3 regions of the Sphingomonas sp. NY01 genome follow, and region 1 is predicted to be linked to each of the others. Evidence: riboswitches for the same ligand, from Rfam matches in the RefSeq annotation. Region 1 holds a riboswitch; each other region holds the start of a gene.
The links. A riboswitch is a leader RNA that binds a small molecule or an ion and turns the genes downstream of it on or off. The one in region 1 is predicted to bind cobalamin.
Positions count from the first base shown of each region.

Region 2: linked by a shared signal. The riboswitch ahead of NPJ82_RS06205 (TonB-dependent receptor) and the one ahead of NPJ82_RS16915 (DUF1852 domain-containing protein) in region 1 are both predicted to bind cobalamin.
Region 3: linked by a shared signal. The riboswitch ahead of NPJ82_RS01865 (HoxN/HupN/NixA family nickel/cobalt transporter) and the one ahead of NPJ82_RS16915 (DUF1852 domain-containing protein) in region 1 are both predicted to bind cobalamin.

Region 1 is NZ_CP101723.1:218,293-225,327, forward strand. Features, by position in the region: partial or broken gene NPJ82_RS16905 (TonB-dependent receptor) at 1-1,059, shown strand, start outside; gene NPJ82_RS16910 (methionine synthase) at 1,123-2,151, opposite strand; gene NPJ82_RS16915 (DUF1852 domain-containing protein) at 2,177-3,160, opposite strand; cobalamin riboswitch at 3,286-3,509, opposite strand; cobalamin riboswitch at 3,657-3,857, shown strand; gene NPJ82_RS16920 (acyl-CoA thioesterase) at 3,962-4,726, shown strand; gene NPJ82_RS16925 (transposase) at 5,138-5,512, shown strand; gene tnpB (IS66 family insertion sequence element accessory protein TnpB) at 5,509-5,856, shown strand; gene NPJ82_RS16935 (IS66 family transposase) at 5,900-7,035, shown strand, end outside.
Region 2 is NZ_CP101722.1:1,239,655-1,246,689, forward strand. Features, by position in the region: gene NPJ82_RS06195 (TetR/AcrR family transcriptional regulator) at 1-506, opposite strand, end outside; gene cobU (bifunctional adenosylcobinamide kinase/adenosylcobinamide-phosphate guanylyltransferase) at 537-1,049, opposite strand; cobalamin riboswitch at 1,075-1,282, shown strand; gene NPJ82_RS06205 (TonB-dependent receptor) at 1,422-3,353, shown strand; gene NPJ82_RS06210 (aminotransferase class I/II-fold pyridoxal phosphate-dependent enzyme) at 3,358-4,329, shown strand; gene cobO (cob(I)yrinic acid a,c-diamide adenosyltransferase) at 4,326-4,937, shown strand; gene NPJ82_RS06220 (ABC transporter substrate-binding protein) at 4,940-5,755, shown strand; gene NPJ82_RS06225 (iron ABC transporter permease) at 5,752-6,714, shown strand; gene NPJ82_RS06230 (ABC transporter ATP-binding protein) at 6,711-7,035, shown strand, end outside.
Region 3 is NZ_CP101722.1:369,290-376,324, reverse strand. Features, by position in the region: gene NPJ82_RS01890 (glycosyltransferase) at 1-557, shown strand, start outside; gene NPJ82_RS01885 (oligosaccharide flippase family protein) at 554-2,035, shown strand; gene NPJ82_RS01880 (hypothetical protein) at 2,028-2,303, shown strand; gene NPJ82_RS01875 (phytoene desaturase) at 2,326-3,801, opposite strand; gene crtY (lycopene beta-cyclase CrtY) at 3,798-4,961, opposite strand; cobalamin riboswitch at 5,250-5,492, shown strand; gene NPJ82_RS01865 (HoxN/HupN/NixA family nickel/cobalt transporter) at 5,677-6,720, shown strand; cobalamin riboswitch at 6,742-6,945, shown strand.

The sequences.
Region 1 (7,035 bases):
GCAGATCCGCCAGTTCGACAGACGGTGGATCGTCGGCGCGCGAGGAGAAAAGCGCTGGACGCTCGGGCCTGCGCTTGCCGTGTCGATCGGCACGGAGGAACGCTACGACCATATCGGAAGCGTCGGCGTCTATCGTACGAGCGCGCGTTCGTTCCTGTCGTCGCTGGGCCGGTATCACGTCGAGGAGGCGTCGGCTGCTCTCTACGGCGATATGACCTGGACACCGGTCGATGGCCTACGTTTTATAGGCGGGGTCCGAGGTGACTATTATCATTACACCGTGCGGGCGCGCGACGAAGCTGCGGCGATCGCGGGCGCAGGCAGTGGGGACGACGCCATCCTGTCGCCTAAGGCATCGGTGGCCTATTCGCCGACCGATCGCCTCGAATTCTATGCCAATTGGGGGGCGGCTTTCACTCGAACGACGTGCGCGGTGCGGTCAATGTCGAGACTCCGGTGCCTGTGCTGGTGCGCGGGGACGGCCGCGAACTCGGCGCGCGCTGGCAGTTGCCCGGCTTTTCGCTGACTGCGACCTATTGGTGGCTCGATGTGGGCAGTGAACTCCGCTTCGTGGGCGATTCCAACGCGGTGGAGCCGACTGGTGCCAGCAAGCGGCGCGGCTATGAGCTGGTTGCGTTCTGGCGGCCGAAGCCTTGGCTTGCGCTCGACGGAAACTACACGGCAAGCCGGTCACGCTATGACAATGGCGATCGCATTCCCAATGCCTTTGAGAACGCGGCATCGGCGGGCATCGCGCTGGTGCTCGATCCATGGGAGGCGAGCGTCCGCGTACGTCACCTCGGCCCCTATCCCCTGATCGAGGACAACAGTGTTCGCGATTCCGGAAGCACGGTCGTCAACGTCCGGGCGGCCCGCAAGATCGACCGGTTCGAGGTATATGGCGAAGTGCTCAACATCCTGAACAGCCGCGACAAGGACATCGCCTATTTCTACGAGTCGTATATCCCCGCCTTCGATACATCAGGACCGACCGATGGGCGCTTGAGCCGCGTGGTCGAGCCACGGACCTTGCGTCTGGGCACCAGGGTCAATTTTTAAGCTGGCGGAGGGGATCGCCAGCGTGGGACCCCGTCCCGCGCTGGTGATCCAACGCCGTCGTGATCAACCAATTATTTCTCGCCGCACGATTTCGGCCCCGGCACCCAGCGCCCATAGCTTACCTCGCGCGACGTTGCGCGACAGCGGCGCCATGCCGCAGTTTGTGGCGGGCAAGAGCTTGTCGGCGTCGACGAAGCGCAGCGCATTGCGCAGCGTGTCGGCGACCTGTTCTGGTGTCTCGATCGTGTCCGTCGCGACGTCGATCGCACCGACCATCACCTTCTTCCCGCGAATGAGTTCGATCAGGTCCATCGGCACGCGCGAGTTCTGGCATTCGAGCGAGATGATATCGATCTTCGACTTCTGAAGGTTTGGGAAGGTTTCCTCATACTGGCGCCATTCGGTGCCGAGCGTCTTCTTCCAGTCGGTATTGGCCTTGATGCCATAGCCATAGCAGATGTGGACGGCGGTCTCGGCATTCAGTCCCTCGGCCGCGCGCTCTAGCGTGGCGATGCCCCAGTCGTTCGCTTCGTCGAAGAAGACGTTGAAGGCGGGTTCGTCGAACTGGATGATGTCGACGCCGGCGGCCTCCAGCTCGCGCGCTTCTTCGTTGAGAATGCGTGCGAACTCCCATGCCAGCTTCTCGCGGCTCCGGTAATGCGCGTCGTAGAGAGTGTCGATCATCGTCATCGGCCCGGGTAGTGTCCACTTGATCGGCCGGTCGGTCTGGGCGCGCAGGAAGCGAGCATCGTCGACGAACACAGACGTCGACCGTGAGACGGCACCAACGACGGTAGGCACGCTGGCGTCATAACGGTTGCGGATGCGCACCGTCTCGCGCTTCTCAAAATCGACGCCGTCGAGATGCTCGATGAACGTCGTGACGAAGTGCTGCCGCGTCTGCTCGCCGTCCCCCAGGATGTCGATGCCCGCCTGCCGCTGATCGTCGACGGCCAGGCGCAGCGCGTCCTGCTTGCCCGCAATCAGTTCCTCGCCCTCTAGCTTCCACGGCGACCACAGGCTCTCGGGCTGGGCCAGCCACGATGGCTTGGGCAGACTGCCCGCGGTCGTCGTCGGCAATAGTGTCGTCATCAGTAATACCTTTGTGTCGTGGGGATCAGAAGCCGCAGGTCGCAGACCAGCGTTGCAGCGCGGCAGCGTGCGGCTTGATGAAATGCTCTTCAGCAAATTTGCCCTGCTCAATGGCGAGGCGGCTGCGCTCTTCACGATCGTAGACTATGCGGGTCAGCGAATAGTCCTGATACCTCAGGCTCGGCTGATAATGCTCCGCCGCCACAGAATTGGCGTTGTAGATTTCTGGACGATAGATTTTCTGGAACGTCTCCATCGTCGCGACGGTGCTGGCGAGTTCCAGGTTGGTATAGTCGCTGACCAGATCGCCGATATGGTAGAAGGCGAACGGCGCGACACTATGCGGCGGCATGAAATACCGCACCTTCATGCCCATCTTCGCGAAATACTGATCGGTGGGTGAGAATTTGTCATTGCGATACTCGACGCCCAGGATCGGATGCACGTTGGCGGTCCGGTGATAGACCTCCTTGCTCGACACGCTCAGGCAGATGACCGGGTGCTTACGGAACGCGGTGCGGTACGCGCTCGATGCGAGGAAATGCTTGAACAGGTTGCCGTGCAGATCGCCGAAGCCCTCCGGCGCGCCGCCACGTCCGGCCTTCAGATGATCGGGCAGGACGACGCTGAAATCGTAGTCACGCACGTAGGAAGAGAAGTTGTTGCCGATCATACCATCGCTGCGCTCGCCGCTGACCCGGTCGGTCACAGTTGTGTGCAGGATCTCGATCAGCGGGAAGGCTTCGTCGTCGGCATCGTTCCCGAGCGTGAGCGCGGCCGAGACGATTTTCAGCTCCAGCATGTAGCGATCACCCTTGGGATTATCCCAGTGCATCAGCGCGTTGAAGCGATGGTCGATCATCATCAGCGTGTTGCGCAAATTCTCCTGGCGGCTGTCCCCGCGCGCGAGATTGGCAAAGTTGGTAGTGATGCGCGTGTTGTCGGCCGGACGATAGTTTTCGTCGAACGGGATACTGCTGATCGAGAATGTAAACCCGCTATTCGTCATGACTCAACCCTGGCTTTACGGGCGGGAGGTCAGGCGAAATCGCGCAAGGCGTGAACAGGCCCGGATGGCGGCAAGCCACGGACCGTCGCATCAAGCGCGATCCACCGGAGGAACCCCCGTCCGAGGAACGTTATGGCGTCGAAGGCAGGTCTCCTGGCTCACGGGTCAACGCGGTGGCTCCGGCCTTCCCAGGCTCCTTGCGGGAGCCCAGTGACACGAAATGGAGCCGCCACTCGCCGCTTACAGTTGCGGGGGCAGCGCCGGATTCTGCCCCGAAGGACACCACCGACTTCCCGTCTTAGCCCCATCGCCACGCCTGGGATGGGGAACCTCGACATATCCGTTCAACACCATTAGCCCGATGGTGTCAACGTTGATATAAAGATATCTTTATATCTTCATCTCCTGCGAAGCGCAGTCGTGATCGTGATGACTTCGACTGTGCCATGCGGTGTCGAAAATCCCCCCTGGTCTTGACCTATAGGGACGTTTCCTGCGACCCTGGCACGGTCAAGGTTCCTTCGCCGGATGGCCGAAGGCTAAGACGGGAAATCGGTTCAATGCCGATGCTGCCCCCGCAACTGTAAGCGGCGAGTAGAAATCCCCTCGTGTGTCACTGGCGCTTTGGCGCTGGGAAGGCCGGGATTTTGACGACGACCTGCGAGCCAGGAGACCTGCCTTCGACGCCATAACGACCACCGGCGGGGTGCCCGGTCTGGCCGCTGCGTTGCTGCGGGAGAGGTGTAACTCTCTCGCTGGTAGCTGGCGTCTGGATATCCTCGCGCATGATTGAGGACCAGGATGCCACAGGACTATCGCAGCACTTCCATCCAGCTGATCGACATGGTCTTCCCGGGCGATGCCAACCATCACGGCACGCTGTTCGGCGGTGTGGCCCTGGCGCATATGGACAAGGTCGCTTTCCTCGCCGCATCACGCCATGGCCGCGCGGCCTTCGTCACCGCCTCTTCGGAGAAGATCGATTTCACGGCACCAGCCCGGATCGGCGACATGGTCGAGGTGACAGGCCGGGTCGTGCGGGTGGGGCGGAAGTCGCTCGACGTAGAGGTCGAACTGATCGCAGAGGCGCCGGTATCCGGCGAACGACGGCTGTGTACGCTAGGCCGTTTCACGCTCGTCTCGGTCGGAAGCGAAGACCCTCTGCCGCCGATGGGCGAGACGGTCCCGCATGATGCGGCGGAGCCATTGCGAATGGTCGAGATGATTTTCCCGAACCAGACCAACCATTACGGCACCCTCTATGGTGGCGATGCGCTTCGCATGATGGGCAAGGCGGCCTTCATTGCCTCAACGCGCCAGGCACGGGCTGTCATGGTTATGGCAGCATCTGACCGGATCGACTTCCGTTCCCCTATCCGGGAGGGGGAGATGGTCGAGCTAACTGCCGGAGTACAGATGACGGGGCGCAGCTCTGTGCGGATCAGTGTGGATCTGAGCGCCGAGGATTTAATATCCGGGGAACGACGACATGCGGCCACGGCGCTGTTCACGATGGTTTCGGTTGATGGAGATGGTCGAGCAAAGCCGCTTGGTAGTATCGGATAACACGGCCCCCCAAACTTTCCCAAAAAGGAACCTCCAACGGGACGGCTGACGGTCGCAAGGCGCGCCGAACGGCAGGGAAATAGCCGTTTTCCCAAAATATGTTCCCGATTGCTCATTCCCGAAATGGCCGGTTGGAGACGGAGAAATGGGACGATCCGGCCCGTGAAATGGACTCGCCTTTGGCATCCGCCCGGAGCGGATAATGTGAGCAGCCATCCTCGATTGCGAGCAGCGCCCGATGATGGCGAGCTCGCTGACAGCTAATTCGAGCACGATACCGCCCGCCAGTGTAAGCGTGGTCAGCAGGCCGCCTTGCGGTAGCGCCGGTAGCCGGGATGCTTGCCGCCTTTGAAGAGGGTGCGGGCGGTGCAGGAAGTTATCGGTTCTACGACCAGTCATACGAGCACTCGTATGACTGGTCGGATAGAGGTGGTCGGCCGGGTATCGGGTCGACGGCGATGGTCCGACGCGGAGAAGCTGGAGATTCTGGCCGAGGCGTTCCGGCCGGGGGTTCGGGTCTGCGATGTCATCGCACATCGCGAGGTATCGAGCAGCCTAATCTACACGTGGCGCAAGCAGCTGCACGAAGGCAAGCTGGCCGGGGCGATGCCGTCGCTGCCGGTATTTGCCGAGGTGCAGGTGGCGGAACTGACGCCGTCAGCGCCACAGCCGGCACCATGTTCATCGGGGCTCATCCACATCGAACTGCCGAGCGGTGTGCGGGTAAGCGTCGACGCAGGCGTGGATGCAGGCGCGCTGGCGCGGGTGCTGTCGGTGCTGCGGTGAGCCCGGTGCCGCTACCGACGCGGGTGTTCCTGGCGTGCGGGGTGACCGACATGCGCAAGGGCTTCGATGGTCTGGCGGTGCTGGTGCAGCAGGTGCTGGCGCAGAATCCTCATTCGGGTGCGCTGTTCGCGTTCCGGGGCAAACGGGGACATCTGGTCAAGCTGCTGTGGTTCGATGGGCAGGGGCTGTGCCTGTTTTCCAAGCGGCTCGACCGTGGCCGCTTCGTCTGGCCGGTGACCGCGACCGGCACGGTGGTGCTGACGCCGGCGCAATTGTCGATGCTGCTGGAGGGCATCGACTGGCGACGCCCCGAGCGGACGTTCGCGCCGACGCTGGCGGGGTGAGAACGGCGGTTTTACGCCGCTTTTGCTCGCTCGCCGACCTGCAATCTGCTATGAAGACAGCGTGTCGGAAGCGCCTGTTTCCCCTGCAGATGCCACCGCGCGGATCGCCGCGCTGGAGGCCTTACTCGCCCGGGCCAATGCCGCTCTGGCTGCCCGCGACCTGCTCATCGATACGCTGCGCGGACAGATCGCGCGGCTGCGGCGGATGCAATTCGGCGCCTCGTCCGAGAAGCTCGGCCGCGAGATCGAGCAGCTCGAACTGGCGCTGGAGGAACTGGAGACGGAGCGCAACGCGCCTGGGCCTGAGATGGCCGACAGCGGCGTGGCGGTTCGGCCGGTGCCCGTCCGCAGTCTTCCCGGACATCTGCCGCGCGAGGAGGTCGTCCATGAGCCGGCGTCGGGTGCCTGCACCTGCCCGGACTGTGGCGGTGCATTGCGCGCGCTCGGCTCGGACGCACACGAGATGCTCGACATCGTGCCGGTGCGCTGGCGGGTCGTGCGCAACGTCCGCCCCAAATACAGCTGCCGGGTGTGCGAGAAGATCGTCCAGGCTACCGCCCCGGTCAGCGCCGTGGCGCGTGGCAAGGCCACCTTCGCTACGCTGGCGCATGTCGTCGTCTCGAAGTTCGACCACCATTTGCCGCTTTACCGCCAGGCCGAGATGATGGCCGCGCAAGGGCTCGACATCGACCGCTCGACGCTGGCGGGCTGGACCGGACAGGCCGCGGTGCTCCTCGACCCCATCGTCAGCCGCATCCGTGACGAGGTGCTCAAGGCCGACAAGATCCATGCCGACGACACGCCCGTGCCGGTGCTCGACCCCGGCCGGGGGAAGACCGCGACCGGGCGGCTATGGGTGTACGCAGCCGACGACCAGGCGTCCGGCGGCACGGCGCCGCGCGCGACCTGGTATCGCTTCACGCCCGACCGCACGGCCGCGCACCCGATGGCCCATCTCGCCGGCTTCCGCGGTTTCCTTCAGGCCGATGCCTATGCCGGCTATGACGGGCTCTACCGCAGCGGCGTGACCGAAGTCGCGTGTTGGGCACACTTTCGCCGAAAGGTCTTCGATCTGCACGAGCGGTCACCCACGCCGCTGACAACCAACATCCTCGAGCGGATCGGCACGCTTTACGCTGTCGAGGCCGAGGTCCGTGGCCAACCACCCGACGTGCGATG
Region 2 (7,035 bases), on a different replicon from region 1:
TCGCCCAGCAGATGGTAGAGGCAGGTCGGATCGGCCTGGCGGAGCAGCCCGGCGGCTTGCGCGTGGCGGATGCGGTCGAGCATGGGCGCGGACATGATCCGGTTCCACGCGGCGAAGCGGGTGCGCAGCTCCTCCGAATAGGCGGCCTCCGAGGTGAGAAAGGCCATGAAGCGGACATTGTCGGGCGACAGGCAGAAGCCAAAGAAATGGCGCGAGGCGCGCTTCAGCGAGGCGAGGGGATTTTCCGCGCCGTCGCCCTCGACGAACGCCTCGGCCAGTCGCTCAAGGTCGCGCGTCACTACCGCATCGAGGAGCGCCATCTTGCCGGGATAGCGGCGATAGATGGTGTGCTTGCTGACGCCGACGGCAGCGGCGATCTCCTCCATCGAGGTGCCGTCGATGCCGCGGCAGCAAAAGGCCTCGCGCGCGCCGGTGAGGACCAGGTCGTTGATCTGCTGCGCCTGTTCGCGGGTGGGTCGTCCGGTGGTGCGTTTGTCGGTGGGCATGATCTTCTTTTGCGGGCGGGGTCGCGCACGTCAAATATCGGGCGGCTGCAGGCGCAGCGCCAGACCGGCGGCGACGAAATAGGCACGCTCCACCACCGCGGCCACCGCCTGGTTGAGCCGGCCGGCCTCGTCGCGAAAGGTGCGGCCGAGCGGGGTTTCGGGGACGAGGCCGAGCCCCACCTCGTTGGAGACGAGGAACAGCGGCGCGCGCGCTTCGCCGATCGCGGCGAGCAGGTCGGCGCGGGCGGCAGCGACGTCGTGATCGCCGAGCATGACGTTGGTCAGCCACAGGGTCAGGCAATCGACCAGGATCGCACCGCCCACGGCCTCGCGGATCGCCGCGGGCAGCGCGACCGGGCAGTCGATCGTCGTCCAGCGCGCGTCGCGATCGGCACGGTGCCGGGCGATGCGCTCCGCCATCTCGTCGTCGAACGCCTGGCCCGTCGCGCAGTAGATCAGCGGCGCGGCGAAGCGCTCCGCCGCGGTCTGGGCCAGCTGGCTCTTGCCCGAGCGGGCACCCCCGAGGAACAACGTCGTCGCCATCTTGCCCCCGTGCCCGCCCCCGCCTAAGGGCGCAAGCGTGACAGGTTCCCGGAGACGGGATGAAAAGGGAATTCGGAAGCGACGCCCGGACCGGGCCGGCGTGATCCGAAGCTGCCCCCGCAACTGTGACCGGCGAGCCTCGCCCATCCCCATGCCACTGGAGTTGATCCGGGAAGGCCGGGCGCGGCGCTGACCCGGGAGCCAGGAGACCTGCCTGTCGCGGTCTGTCCTTCGCGCGGACGGGGTGTGCCGGGCGATCGAGGAATGATCCTCGCGTGACGACGTCTTTGGGGGCGTGGGTGCAGCGGGGCTTGTTCGGCGCCGCCCGTGCGCGTGCCCCCTGTTGCGAACGCGAAGGGGGAAACAAGAGCTGTGACGATTCGATATCTATTGGCGGCGCCGGTGCTGCTCGCCGCGCTGCCGGCCTGGGGCCAGAGCGCGCAGTCCAATGCCGGACTGGAACAGGTGCAGGGCGCCGACGACCGCATCGTGGTGACGGCCAACCGCGCCGCGCAACCGATCGACCGGGTGGGCCAGGCGATAAGCGTGCTGGACACCGCCGAGATCACGCGGCGCCAGTCGGTGGCGGTGGCCGACCTGCTGCGCCAGACGCCCGGCGTGACCATCGCCCGCAACGGCGGGATCGGCACGCAGACCGGGGTCAGCATCCGCGGTGCGGAAACCGACCAGACGGTGGCACTGATCGACGGCATCAAGCTGAACGATCCGTCGGCGCCCGGCGGCGGGTTCAACTTCGGCGGATTGCTGGTGGGGAATATCGCGCGGATCGAGGTGCTGCGGGGTGCGCAGTCGGTGCTGTGGGGCAGCCAGGCGATCGGCGGTGTGGTGAACCTGATCACGCGGCAGCCGACCGAGGCACTGTCGGTCAACGCGCGCGCGGAAGGGGGCTGGCGCGATACGGGGCAGGTGTTCGCGAACGTGTCGGGCAAGGCGGGGCCGGTCGCGGCGAGCCTTGGCGGCGGGTATTTCACCAGCGACGGCCTGTCCGCCTTTGCCGGCGGGACCGAGCGCGACGGATATCGCAACTACGGCGCCAATGGCAGCGTGACGGTGGACGTTGCCACCAACCTGTCGCTGGACCTGCGCGGATTCTATTCGGATGGCCGGACGGAGATTGACGGCTTTCCCGCACCCGCCTTCACCTTTGGCGATACGCGCGAATATGGCACGTCGAAGCAGTTCGTCGGCTATGGCGGCGCGAACTTGGCGCTGTTCGACGGGCGGCTGCGCAACCGGCTGGGCTATGCCTATACGCAGACGCGGCGGCGCAACATCGATCCGGACGGGGTGCCGACCGAGACGTTTCGCGGCAATGGCCGCAACGAGCGTATAGAATATCAGGGGCTGCTCGACCTGAGCGACGCGGTGCAGGGCACGTTCGGCGCGGAGCGCGAGGTGACGCGGTTCACCACCACGAGCTTTGGCGGGCCGGAAACGCGCGGGCGGGCGCGGCTGTTCAGCGTCTATGGCCAGTTGGCGGTGACGCCCGTCGCAGGGCTGACCGTGACGGGCGGCGTGCGCCATGACGACCATAACGTGTTCGGCGGCGCGACCACGGTATCGGCCAGCGGCGTCTGGTCGCCCAATGGCGGCAATACGCTGTTCCGGGGCAGCTATTCGGAAGGGTTCAAGGCGCCGACGCTGTACCAGTTGCAGAGCGAATATGGCAACGCGCTGCTCGATCCCGAACGGTCGAAGGGCTGGGACGCGGGCATTACGCAGCGCGCGCTGGACGGTGCGATCGAGGCGAGTGCGACATGGTTCCACCGCACCTCGCGCGACCTGATCACCTTCGTGTCGTGCGCCGCGCCGCTTTCCGGCATCTGTGCGGGGCGGCCGTTCGGTACCTATGACAATGTCGCGCGGGCACGGTCACAGGGGCTGGAGTTCACCCTGGCGCTGGTGCCGGTCGAGGCGTTGCGGCTGAGTGCGGCCTATACCTATCTGGACGCCGAGGATCGCTCGGCGGGCACCGCCGGTTTCGGGCGGCGGCTGGCCCGGCGGCCGGATCACAGCGTGACGGTGAATGCCGATTACCGCTGGGCGTTCGGGCTGGAGACGGGGGCGACGGTGACGAGTGTCGGCGACAGCTTCAACGATGCGGCCAATGTTCGCCGGCTCGATGGGTACACGCTGGTCGACCTGCGCGCATCGATGCCGGTGACGGGCAATCTGGCCGTCTATGGCCGGATCGAGAACCTGTTCGACGAACGCTACCAGACGGTGCTCGATTACGGTCAGCAGGGGCGGGCGGGGTTTGTAGGCGTGCGGGTGGCGTATTGAGGCGATGATCGGCGCGGGGGATCTGGCACCGTTCTACGTGCATGGCGGCCGGGTGGCGGAGGCGCGGGCTGTGTTCGGGGGCGAGGACTGGATCGACCTGTCGACGGGGATCGCGCCGCGGGCCTATCCGGTGGCGGAAACCGGGCTGGCGTGCCTGCCGGAGAGCGGGGCGGTGGCGGCGCTGGAGGCGGCGGCGGCGCGCGCGTTCGGGGTGCCCGGCGCGCGCGCGGTGGTGGCGGTGCCGGGGACGGACCTGGCGATGCGGCTGCTGGCGCTGCTGATGCCGGGGGAGCGTCCGGCGGTGGTGGTGCCGGGCTATGGCGGGCACCGGGCCGCGTGGCCGGCGGCGGTGCCGATCGCGTGGGAGGCGCTGGGGCAGGGCGGCCACGACCTGACCATACTTGCCAGCCCTGCCAACCCCGACGGCCGGCGGCTGGACCCGGTGAGCGCCCGCGACCTGCTGGCGCGCGGCATGCTGGTGGTGGACGAGGCCTATGCCGACCCGGCGCCGGGGCTGGCGGCGATGGATGACGCGGGGCTGGTGGTGCTGCGGTCGTTCGGCAAATTCTATGGGTTGCCGGGGGTGAGGCTGGGCTTCGTCATCGCGGCGCCGGCGCTGGCGGACGCCTTGCGGGCGTTGCTGGGGGACTGGCCGGTGAGCGGGCCGGCGGTGACGATCGGGACGCAGGCCTATGGCGACACGGCGTGGCAGGTGGAGCAGGTGCGCAGGATCGGGGATGCGGCGGTGGCGCTGGATGCGGTACTGGATGCAGCCGGGTTCGCGGTGTCGGGGCGGGCGGGGTTGTTCCGGCTGGTCGCGGTACCCGGTGCCGGGCGCCTGTTCCGCCATCTGGCCGAGCGTGCGATCCTGGTGCGGCCGCTGGCCGACCAGCCGGACCGGTTGCGCATCGGCCTGCCCGGAGACGCGGCCGCGGTGCGGCGACTGGCCGACGCGTTACAGGAGTTCAAGCGATGACCGATACGCCCGAGGACTATGCCCGCCACAACGCCAAGATGAAGCGGATGCAGGCGGCGCGCGAGAAGATGCAGGCCAGGCGCACGCTGGAGCGCGGCCTGTTGATCGTCCATACCGGCAACGGCAAGGGCAAGTCGTCCTCCGCTTTCGGCATGGCGATCCGCAGCATCGGCTGGGGCATGAAGGTCGCCATCCTGCAATATGTGAAGGGCAAGTGGGAGACGGGGGAGCGCAACTTCTTCGAAGCGCATCCCGATCTCGCCACCTTCGAGGTGATGGGCGAAGGCTTCACCTGGGACACGCAGGACCGCGAGCAGGATATCCGCGCGGCGCGCGCGGCGTGGGAACGGTCCAAGGCGATGATCCTCGACCCCGAGATCGACTTCGTGATCCTGGACGAACTGAACATCGTGTTGCGCGACGGGACGTTGCCGGCGGACGAGATCGTCGCGTTCCTGAAGGACCGGCCGCTGACCAAGCATATCTGCGTCACCGGGCGCCATGCCAAGCCCGAACTGCTGGAGATCGCCGATCTGGTGACCGAGTTCGGCGAGGTGAAACATCCCTACAACGCAGGCTTCAAGGCGCAGAAGGGCGTCGAATATTGAGCATGGCGCGCGCGATCGGCGCGGCGACGTGCCTGATGACGGTGTCGGCGGCGCCGGTGCCGGTGCCGGGGACCTTGCGCATCGTGTCGATCAATCCGTGCATCGATGCGATCCTGATGCGCATCGCCGATCCCGCCGAGATCGCCGGGATCAGCCATTATTCGCAGGATGCGCGCGCCTCCTCCATCCCGCTGGACCTCGCGCGGCGCTTTCACGCGACCTCGGGCACCGCGGAGGAGGTGGTGGCGCTGCGCCCCGATCTGGTGCTGAGCGGCCCCCATGTCGCGCCCTCCACGATCGCGGCGTTGAAGCGGATGAAGATCCGGCTGGTGCAATATCCGGTACCCGACAGCGTGGACGAAAGCGTGGCGCAGGTGCGCGAGATGGCCGCCGCGATCGGCCATGCCGACCGGGGCGCGCGTCTGGCGGGGGCGATCACGGCGGCGGCGCGGCCGGTGGCGGGGGTAAAGGTGCCGGCGCTGATCTGGCAGGGTGGCGGACTGGTGCCGGGAGCGGGAACCCTGTCCGACGACCTGTTGGCGCGCAGCGGGTTCCGCAACATGAGCGCGGCCTATGGCCTGAAGAAATGGGACGTGTTGCCGCTGGAATATCTGGTGGCGCGACCGCCGCGGGTGTTGCTGTCGGTGGGCACGGCGGAGGCCGGCGGCGACCGGCTGGCGCGGCATCCGGCGGTGCGGCGGCTGGGCGAGCGGATCACGGTGGCGCCCTATCCGGCGCGGCTGATGAATTGCGGCGGGCCGACGATCGTCGCAGCGATGGCGCGGTTGCGTGCGGTGCGGAAAGGTTTGGGGCGATGAAGCGGTTGAGCCTGTTTCTGCTGCTGGCGTTGATCGCGGCGGCGTTGCTGTCGGTGGCGGCGGGCAAGGTCTGGGTGCCGTGGGGCGCATGGACCGCGGACGATCCGCGCGGGATCATCATCGCCGAGTTGCGCCTGCCGCGCACCGTGCTGGCGATGGCGGTCGGCGCGGCGCTCGGCCTGTCGGGTGCGGTGATGCAAGGCTATCTGCGCAACCCGCTGGCCGATCCGGGGCTGTTCGGCGTATCGTCCGGCGCGGCGCTGGGGGCGGTCTTGTCGCTGTTCTTCGGCTATGCGGCGCAGGCGTGGTTGCTGCCGGGCTTCGCGCTGGCCGGGGCAGGCGTGACAATGGCGCTGCTCGCGCTGATCGCCGGGCGGTCGGGCAGCCTGATCCTGTTCACGCTGGCGGGCATGATCCTGACCAGCATCGCGGGATCGCTGACGACGCTGGCGATCAGCCTGGCGCCGACGCCGTTCGTCGCCAGCGAGATCGTCACCTGGCTGATCGGCGCGCTGACCGACCGGAGCTGGGACGACGTCAAGGTCGCGCTGCCGCTGATCGCAGGCGGGATCGCGGTGCTGGCGACGACGGCGCGGTCGCTGGATGCGCTGACGCTGGGCGAGGCGGCGGCACGGTCGATCGGGGTCGATCCCCGGCGGCTGCAACTGGCGGTGATCGCGGGCACCGCGCTGACCGTGGGGGCGAGCGTGGCGACGGCCGGGGTGATCGGCTTTGTCGGGCTGATGGTGCCGCATCTGGTGCGGCCGCTGGCGGGCAATCGCCCCTCGGCGATCCTGCTGCCCTCCGCGCTGGGCGGGGCGCTGCTGGTGACGGTGGCCGACAGTCTGGTGCGGATCGCGCCGACGGTCAGCGAACTGAGGCTGGGGGTGGCGATGTCGATGCTGGGCGGGCCGTTCTTCCTGTATCTGCTGATCCGCATGCGGCGGGGGCTGGCATGAGCGTGCTGGCGATCGAGGGCGTCTCGCTGGCGCTGGGCGGCAATCCGGTGCTGCATGAGGTGTCGTTCGCGTTTGCACAGGGGCGCGTGACCGCGCTGCTGGGGCCGAACGGGGCGGGCAAGAGCAGCCTGTTGTCCTGCGTGGCGGGGTTGCGGCGGCCGGATGCGGGCCGCGTGACGCTGGACGGCAACGGGGTGACGGCGCTCGACCGGCGCGAGCGGGGACGGCGGATCGGGCTGCTGCCGCAAGACGGCGATGTGCACTGGAACATCGACGTGGCGACGCTGGTCGCGTTGGGTCGCCTGCCGCATCGGGGGCGCT
Region 3 (7,035 bases), on a different replicon from region 1:
CCCTTCCCGGCGGCGCGCTGATCTGTCACCCCTCGGTGATGATGCGACGCGACCTCGTCCTTGCGGTGGGCGGCTACCGTGCGGCCTATCGCCACAGCGAGGATTACGACCTGTGGCTGCGCCTGTCGGAGCGGACGCGGATCACCAGCCTGCCAGAGCGCTTGCTGCACTATCGCGGATCGCCCGATCAGGTGTCCCGCCGTCACGGGCTGGAGCAGCGTTACGGTGCCGCGGTCGCGCTGGCCGCGCATCGCCACCGGGCGGACGGACGGCCCGATCCCACCCAAGGTCTGGAACGCTTGCCCCCGCTCGGCGATCTCGACGCCCTGTTCAGCACACCGGGTACGGCGCGGGGCGTGCGCGCCGCGCTGATCGAAGGTTCGCTCTACGATGGCGATGCCTTGGCCGGGCCCGCACACCGGGCGCTGCTGGATTATCTGCGCGAAACGCCGCGGCATCGCCGCACACCCGGCCTTTGGCGCGCCGCCGGACGCATGGTCCGGTCGGGGCACCCGCTTGCCGCCGCACGGCTTGCGCTGGCGTTGGCGCGGCGATGAGCCACGCGGCGACCGTACGCGGCGCGGCCCTGTGGTCGATGGGCGCGCAATATATCGCGTTTGCGATCCAGTTCGTGGTCAGCGTGGTGATCTCCCGCTTCTTTCTCTCCCCGCCCGAGATGGGGCTGTATTCGATCGCATTGTCGGCGGCGATGATGGTGTCGATCCTGCAGGATTTCGGGATCAGCCGGTTCATTTCCGGCGAAAAGGACCTGAGCGACGCGCAGATCCGCACCTGTTTTTCGGTATCGCTGATCTTTGCGCTCAGCATCGGCTTCGTTATCCTCGCGCTCGCCTGGCCGGTGGCGCGCTTCTATGGCGATGCGCGCCTGACGCCGCTGCTGGCGATCGTGGCGGGGTCGTACCTGCTTGTCCCCTTTGGCATCGTGCCCAGCGCCTTGCTTCAGCGCGACATGGATTTTCGCTCGATCTTTCTCGTCAATGTCGGTGCCGCGGTGGTCAATGCCGCCGTCGCGCTGGGGCTGGCGGCGGGTGGCCATTCCGCCTTTTCGCTCGCCTGGGCCGCGGTCGCGCAGCAGGGCGCGCGCGCCGCGATCGGCCTGTGGCGCAGCGGTGCCCGCCCGCCCTTTCCACCGCGGCTGAAGGGCGCGGGGCCGATCCTGCGCTTCGGATCGAACGCGTCGCTTCTTTATATCAGCTCGGCGGTCGGCACCCGCAGTCCCGAGCTCGTCATCGGCCGCGTGCTGACGCTGACCGCGGTTGGGCTGTACGGCCGCGCCGTCAGCCTTGCCGCGCAGTTGCAGATGCTGGTCAGCGGCGCAGTGGACGGCGTCTTCTACCCCGCCTTTGCGCGCCTGCGCGACGAGGGCGCCCCGCTGGGTGCGCCCTATCAGCGCGTCGTCGCGGCCTATAGCGCGGCGACCTGGCCGGCGATGGCGTTCCTTGGCGCCGCCGCGACGCCGATCGTGCTTATGCTGTACGGCCCACGCTGGGTCGGTGTCGCGCCGCTGCTGCTCTGGGTGTCGCTGGCGCAGGTCTTCTTTACCGCGCTGCCGCTGCATATCGAGCTGCCGATCCTGCTCGGCCGTATCCGCCGGCTGGTGCTGCTCAACGTCGCCGATACCGTGGCGTCGGTCGGGCTGCTGCTGCTTGGAGCGCTTTGGGGGCTTGAGTGGGCGGCGGTGTCGCGGCTGGGCTATGGCATTGCGTGGTTCGCGATCTATGTCGGTCTGATGCAGACGCTGACCGGATTCCGCTGGCGGGCGATGCTCGTCATCTATGCGCAAAGCCTGATCGCCACGATCGCGACGATCGCGCCGCTGCTCGCCGCCTATCGCTGGTTCGTCGCGCCGGCCGCGATGCATTTCGGGCAGCTTGCCCTGTGCGCGCTGCTCGGCTGTGCAGGCTGGGGGGTGGCGATCTTTGCGGTGCGCCACCCCGTCCGGCACGAGGTACTGGCGGTGGCGCAAGGGGTCCTGTCGCGCCTGCCCGCCGGACGAGTGCCGCGGCGTGGCTGATCCGCAGGGGCTCGGCGACCCGGATCAGGCGGCCTTTGCCTGGGCCCGGTTCCGCGAGATCATGGCGTGGATGACGCTCGCTTCGGCCATTGCAGTGGCGGTGGCGATCGCGGCGCTGGCGCACAGTTTCGGGCCGTTGCACCTGGTGACGATGCTGGGCGTCATCGCCGGCGTCGGCGGATCGGTGATGCTGGCCGGTGCATTGATGGGGCTGGCGTTTCTCAGCTCCGGCACCGGCCATGACGAGGATGTGGATCGGCTCGATTAGAGCGGTGCCGGCCCGCTCCCCCTCAGCGATCCTCCAGCATCAGCCGCGCCGTCGCCTTGGCCGAGCCGACCACGCCCGGAATCCCCGCCCCCGGATGCGTGCCGGCACCCACGAAATACAGGTTCGGGATCGCATCGTCGCGGTTGTGCACCCGGAAATAGGCGCTCTGCGTCAGGATCGGCTCCAGCGAGAAGGCCGAGCCCATATGCGCGTTCAGGTCGGTCGCGAAGTCGCTGGGCGCATAGGAGAATTTGGTTACGATCCGCTCATGGATATCGGGGATCAGCCGCCGGCCGACCTCGTCCAGGATGCGCTTTTCCAGGATCGGCCCGACCTCGGCCCAGTCCATCGGGAACTTGCCCATGTGCGGCACCGGCGCCAGCGCGTAGAAGGTCGAATGCCCCTCGGGCGCAAGGCTGGGATCGGTGACGGTCGGGTGGTGCAGATAGAGCGAGAAATCCTCTGCCAGCACCCCGTGATCGTAGATGTCGGTCAGCAGCCCCTTATAGCGCGGCCCGAACAGGATCATGTGGTGCGGGATGCCCGGCCACGTCCCTTTGATCCCGAAATGCACCACGAACAGCGACGGCGAATATTTCTTGCGCTCCAGCCGGTTGGTCACGCGCTTGGCCGAGCGATTGTCGCCCAGCAGGTCGCGGTAGCTGTGCATGATGTCCGCGTTGGACGCGATCGCATCCGCCTGCCCGGTCCAGCCGCTCCTGGTCACCACGCCCGTCGCGCGGTCACCCAGCGTCTCGATCCGCGTGACGGGATCGCCCAGCCGTACCACGCCGCCAATCCGCTCGAACTGCGTCACCATCGCGGCGACCAGCCGGTTGGTGCCGCCGCGCGCGAACCACACGCCGCCGTCGCGCTCCAGCTTGTGGATCAGCGCATAGATCGCGCTCGTCGTCATCGGATTGCCGCCGACCAGCAGCGTGTGGAAGGACAAGGCCTCGCGCAGCTTCTCCGACTTCACGAACTTGGACACCATCGCGTAGACCGAGTTCCACGCTTGGTACTTCGCCAGGGCCGGCGCCGCCTTCACCATCGACGCGAAGTCGAGGAACGCGACATGGCCCAGCTTTTCATAGCCTTCCCGGTACACGCCCGCCGCATAGTCGAGGAAGCGCTGGTACCCGGCAACATCGTCCGGCTCCAGCTTGGCGATCTCGGAGCGCAGCAGCGTGTCCTCGTTGGTATAGTCGAAATTGGTCCCGTCGACCCAGTTCAGCCGGTAGAAGGGGTTGACCGGATCGAGCACCACATCGTCCGCCATCTCGCGGCCGGTCAATTGCCACAGCTCGCGCAGGCAGTTGGGATCGGTGATAACGGTCGGCCCGGCATCGAAGGTGAAGCCGTCGCGTTCCCAGTAATAGGCCCGCCCGCCCGGCTTGTCGCGCGACTCCACGATCGTGGTCTGCACGCCCGCCGATTGCAGGCGGATGGCGAGCGCCAGCCCGCCGAAACCCGACCCGATGACGATCGCGGTCTTCATGCGCGGGCCCCCCTCAGCGCGGAGATCGCGCGGCCGATCGGCACCGGCGGCCGGCCGGTCAGGATACGCGCCTTGTCGGCCATGGTCGATTGTCCTGCATAGAAGCGCCCGATAAGGCCGGGCGCCAGTCGATAGAAGCGCTCAAGCACGCGGTAGCGTTCCTCGGGCTCGGCGGCCCGAAACAGCATGGTGTCGAGCATACGATAGAATTTGCGCGCGTCCCAGGCGTCGCGCGCCAGACCATAGGTCAGGTCGTGCAGGTCCGCGCCTGCAAAGTCGCGCCGCGCCGCGATCGCGCTGGCCGTGCGGATCGCATCGGGCAGCGAATAGCCGGTGGTCGGGTGGAACAGCCCGGCGCGCATCCCGGCCTTGGGCGTCTTGGCCCCGCCCGATCGCCAATAGGCCTCGAAATTGCCGCCCATCGCCACCGGCAACACGCCGGCTTCCTCGCGGACGACCTCGGTGACGTCCCAGTCCATTGCCGCGGCATATCGCTCCAGCCGCGGCACGATCGCCCCGCGGTTGAGGTCGGCGGAGGTCGAATAATAGGTGTCCTCGACGAAGATGCGGTCGACCCCGAAGGGCAGGACGTAGACGAAGCGGTAACCGTCCACCTGCTTCACCGTCGCATCCATCACCACCGGCCGCTCGCGCCCGTGCGGCGCCGCCAGCGCCAGTTCGCGCCCGACGAATTTCTGCCATCCGCAATCCAGCGTGGACAGGTCGCCGGTCCCGCGCGTGTCGATCACGCCCTTTGCCTCGATCCGGTCGCCATCGGCCAGCACCACCGCGGTCGCCGATACGCCCAGCGCCTTGCGCCCTAGCAGCAGCGCCTGTTCGGGCAGGGTGGCGCGCACCACCCGGTCCAGCCGGCTGCTCTCGATCGAGTAATAGGGCTGCGCGATCGTCCGGCCATGCGCCGGAAACGCCACGTCATAGCTGGCCCAGGCATGGGCGACGGCGCGCTCCACGATCCAGCGGTCGCCGCGCGCGACATCGCTGCCGAAGAACGACCACAGGTGGTTGCCGCCGATGCTGTCGCCCGCATCGACCAGCCGGACGTCGAGGTCCGGGTGCCGTCCTTTCAGCGCCAGTGCGACCAGGCTACCCGCCAGACCCGCACCGACGATCGCGACATCGCATGCGATCATGGAAGCCATATCCGCTCGCTACCCCAAACCGCGCACGACGCAAACCACTTACGCAAAAGCACCCTCTCCCCACCGGGAGCATCAGGACGCCCGTGCGCTGCCGATGTGGCCCCTCTCCCCTCCGGGGAGAGGGAGGGGCCCGCCGCGAAGCGGTGGGAGGGTGAGGGGCCGCCAAGCAGCGCATCGCCCGCGGCATCCCCTCACCCTTCCCACTGCCTGACGGCAGCGGGCCCCTTCCCTCTCCCCGTGGGGGAGAGGGATCGAAGAAGCTTGCCCCCCGCCCCCACACCCCCTACCCCAACCCCCGATCGCGCCGGTGCCCCCACAAGGGGCTTAAAAGGGAACACGGTGAAAGGCGGCCGTCGAGCCGCCCCAATCCGCGGCTGTCCCTGCAACTGTAAGCGGCGAGCGCGGTGCCGGACGTGCCCCATCAAGGGCACAGCCACTGGACCGAACGGGTCGACCGTTCGATCTGGGAAGGTACGGCACCGTGGCTGTGACCCGCGAGCCAGGAGACCTGCCGGCGTCAGGTCGCTCTTGTCCGCCGGTCCAGGGGATGGCCGCGGCACGGCTGGTCCGTTGAGCGACGCGCACCCAGGCGGCGGGGGCCGCCACGGCGACGCGTGGCCGGCCGCTCATGGCGTCCGGCCGGCCCTGCGGCGCCGGCCACCGGTTCGCGCCGGTGGCAGGCCCCCGTCATGTCGGACGCCCGCCGGATTGCCGCATGACCCGATCCAATACCTCGTTGAAACGCCGCATCGCCGCGTTGTTCGCGCTGCTGATCCTCGCCAATTTCGCCTGCTGGGCCTGGGCGCTTGCGCTCGCCCGCCACGATGCGCTGCTGCTCGGCACCGCCGCGCTCGCCTGGGGGCTGGGCCTGCGCCACGCGGTCGATGCCGACCATATCGCGGCGATCGACAACGTCACCCGCAAGCTGATGCAGGACGGCCAGCGCCCGGTCGCCGTCGGCTTCTGGTTCGCGCTCGGCCATTCCGCCATCGTGCTGGTCGCCGCCGTCGCGGTCGCGCTGACCGCCAACGCGCTCGCCCGGTTCGAGGCGTTCGGACAGGTCGGCGGCGTCGTCGCCACCGGCATCTCCGCCACCTTCCTGTTCGCCATCGCCGCGATGAACCTCCTGATCCTGCGCTCGGTCTGGGCCAGCTTCCGCCACGTCCGCGCCGGCGGCATCTATGAAGAGGCCGATCTCGACATGCTCACCGCCGCGCGCGGGCCATTGTCGCGGCTGTTCCGGCCGATGTTCCGGCTGGTCACCAAAAGCTGGCACATGGCGCCGCTCGGCCTGTTGTTCGGGCTCGGCTTCGACACCGCGACCGAGGTCGCGATCCTGGGGCTTTCCGCCGCACAGGCCGCCGATGGCATGAGCATCGCCACCATCCTCGTCCTGCCCGCGCTGTTCGCCGCCGGCATGGCGCTGGTCGACACCGCGGACGGGGTGGTGATGCTCGGCGCCTATCGCTGGGCGTTCGTGAAGCCGATCAGAAAACTCTACTACAACATCACCATCACCCTCGTCTCCGCGATCGTCGCGATCGCGATCGGCGGGATCGAGACGCTGGCCCTGATCGCCGACAAGCTGGACCTTCGCGGCGGCGTGTGGACGCTGGCCACCGATCTCGGCGGCAGCTTCAACGGCCTGGGCTTCGCGATCGTCGGGCTGTTCGTCGCCTGCTGGCTGGTCAGCTTCGCCATCTACCGGTGGAAGCGGTTCGACGACACGCCTGTTGTCGGCCCCGCACCCGCCCGCTAAAGCCGTGGCCGGGGCGGATCATCCGCCCCGACGCGCGCCGGTGCCCCTCAAGGGCTTTGAATGGGAATGTGGTGCAAATCCACGGCTGTCCCTGCAACTGTAAGCGGAGAGCGCGCGGCACACGCCCCTTTGTAGGGGCAGCCACTGGGTTTCGATCCGGGAAGGCCGTGCCGCGATCGCGACGACCCGTGAGCCAGGAGACCTGCCGGCGCGGTGTCGCTCTTGCCCGGGTCCAGGGGATGGCCAAGGCACGGTTCTCCGTCTGAGCGACGACACTGGATGCGGCCGGGGTCGCAACCGGTGCGTGGCTTCGGA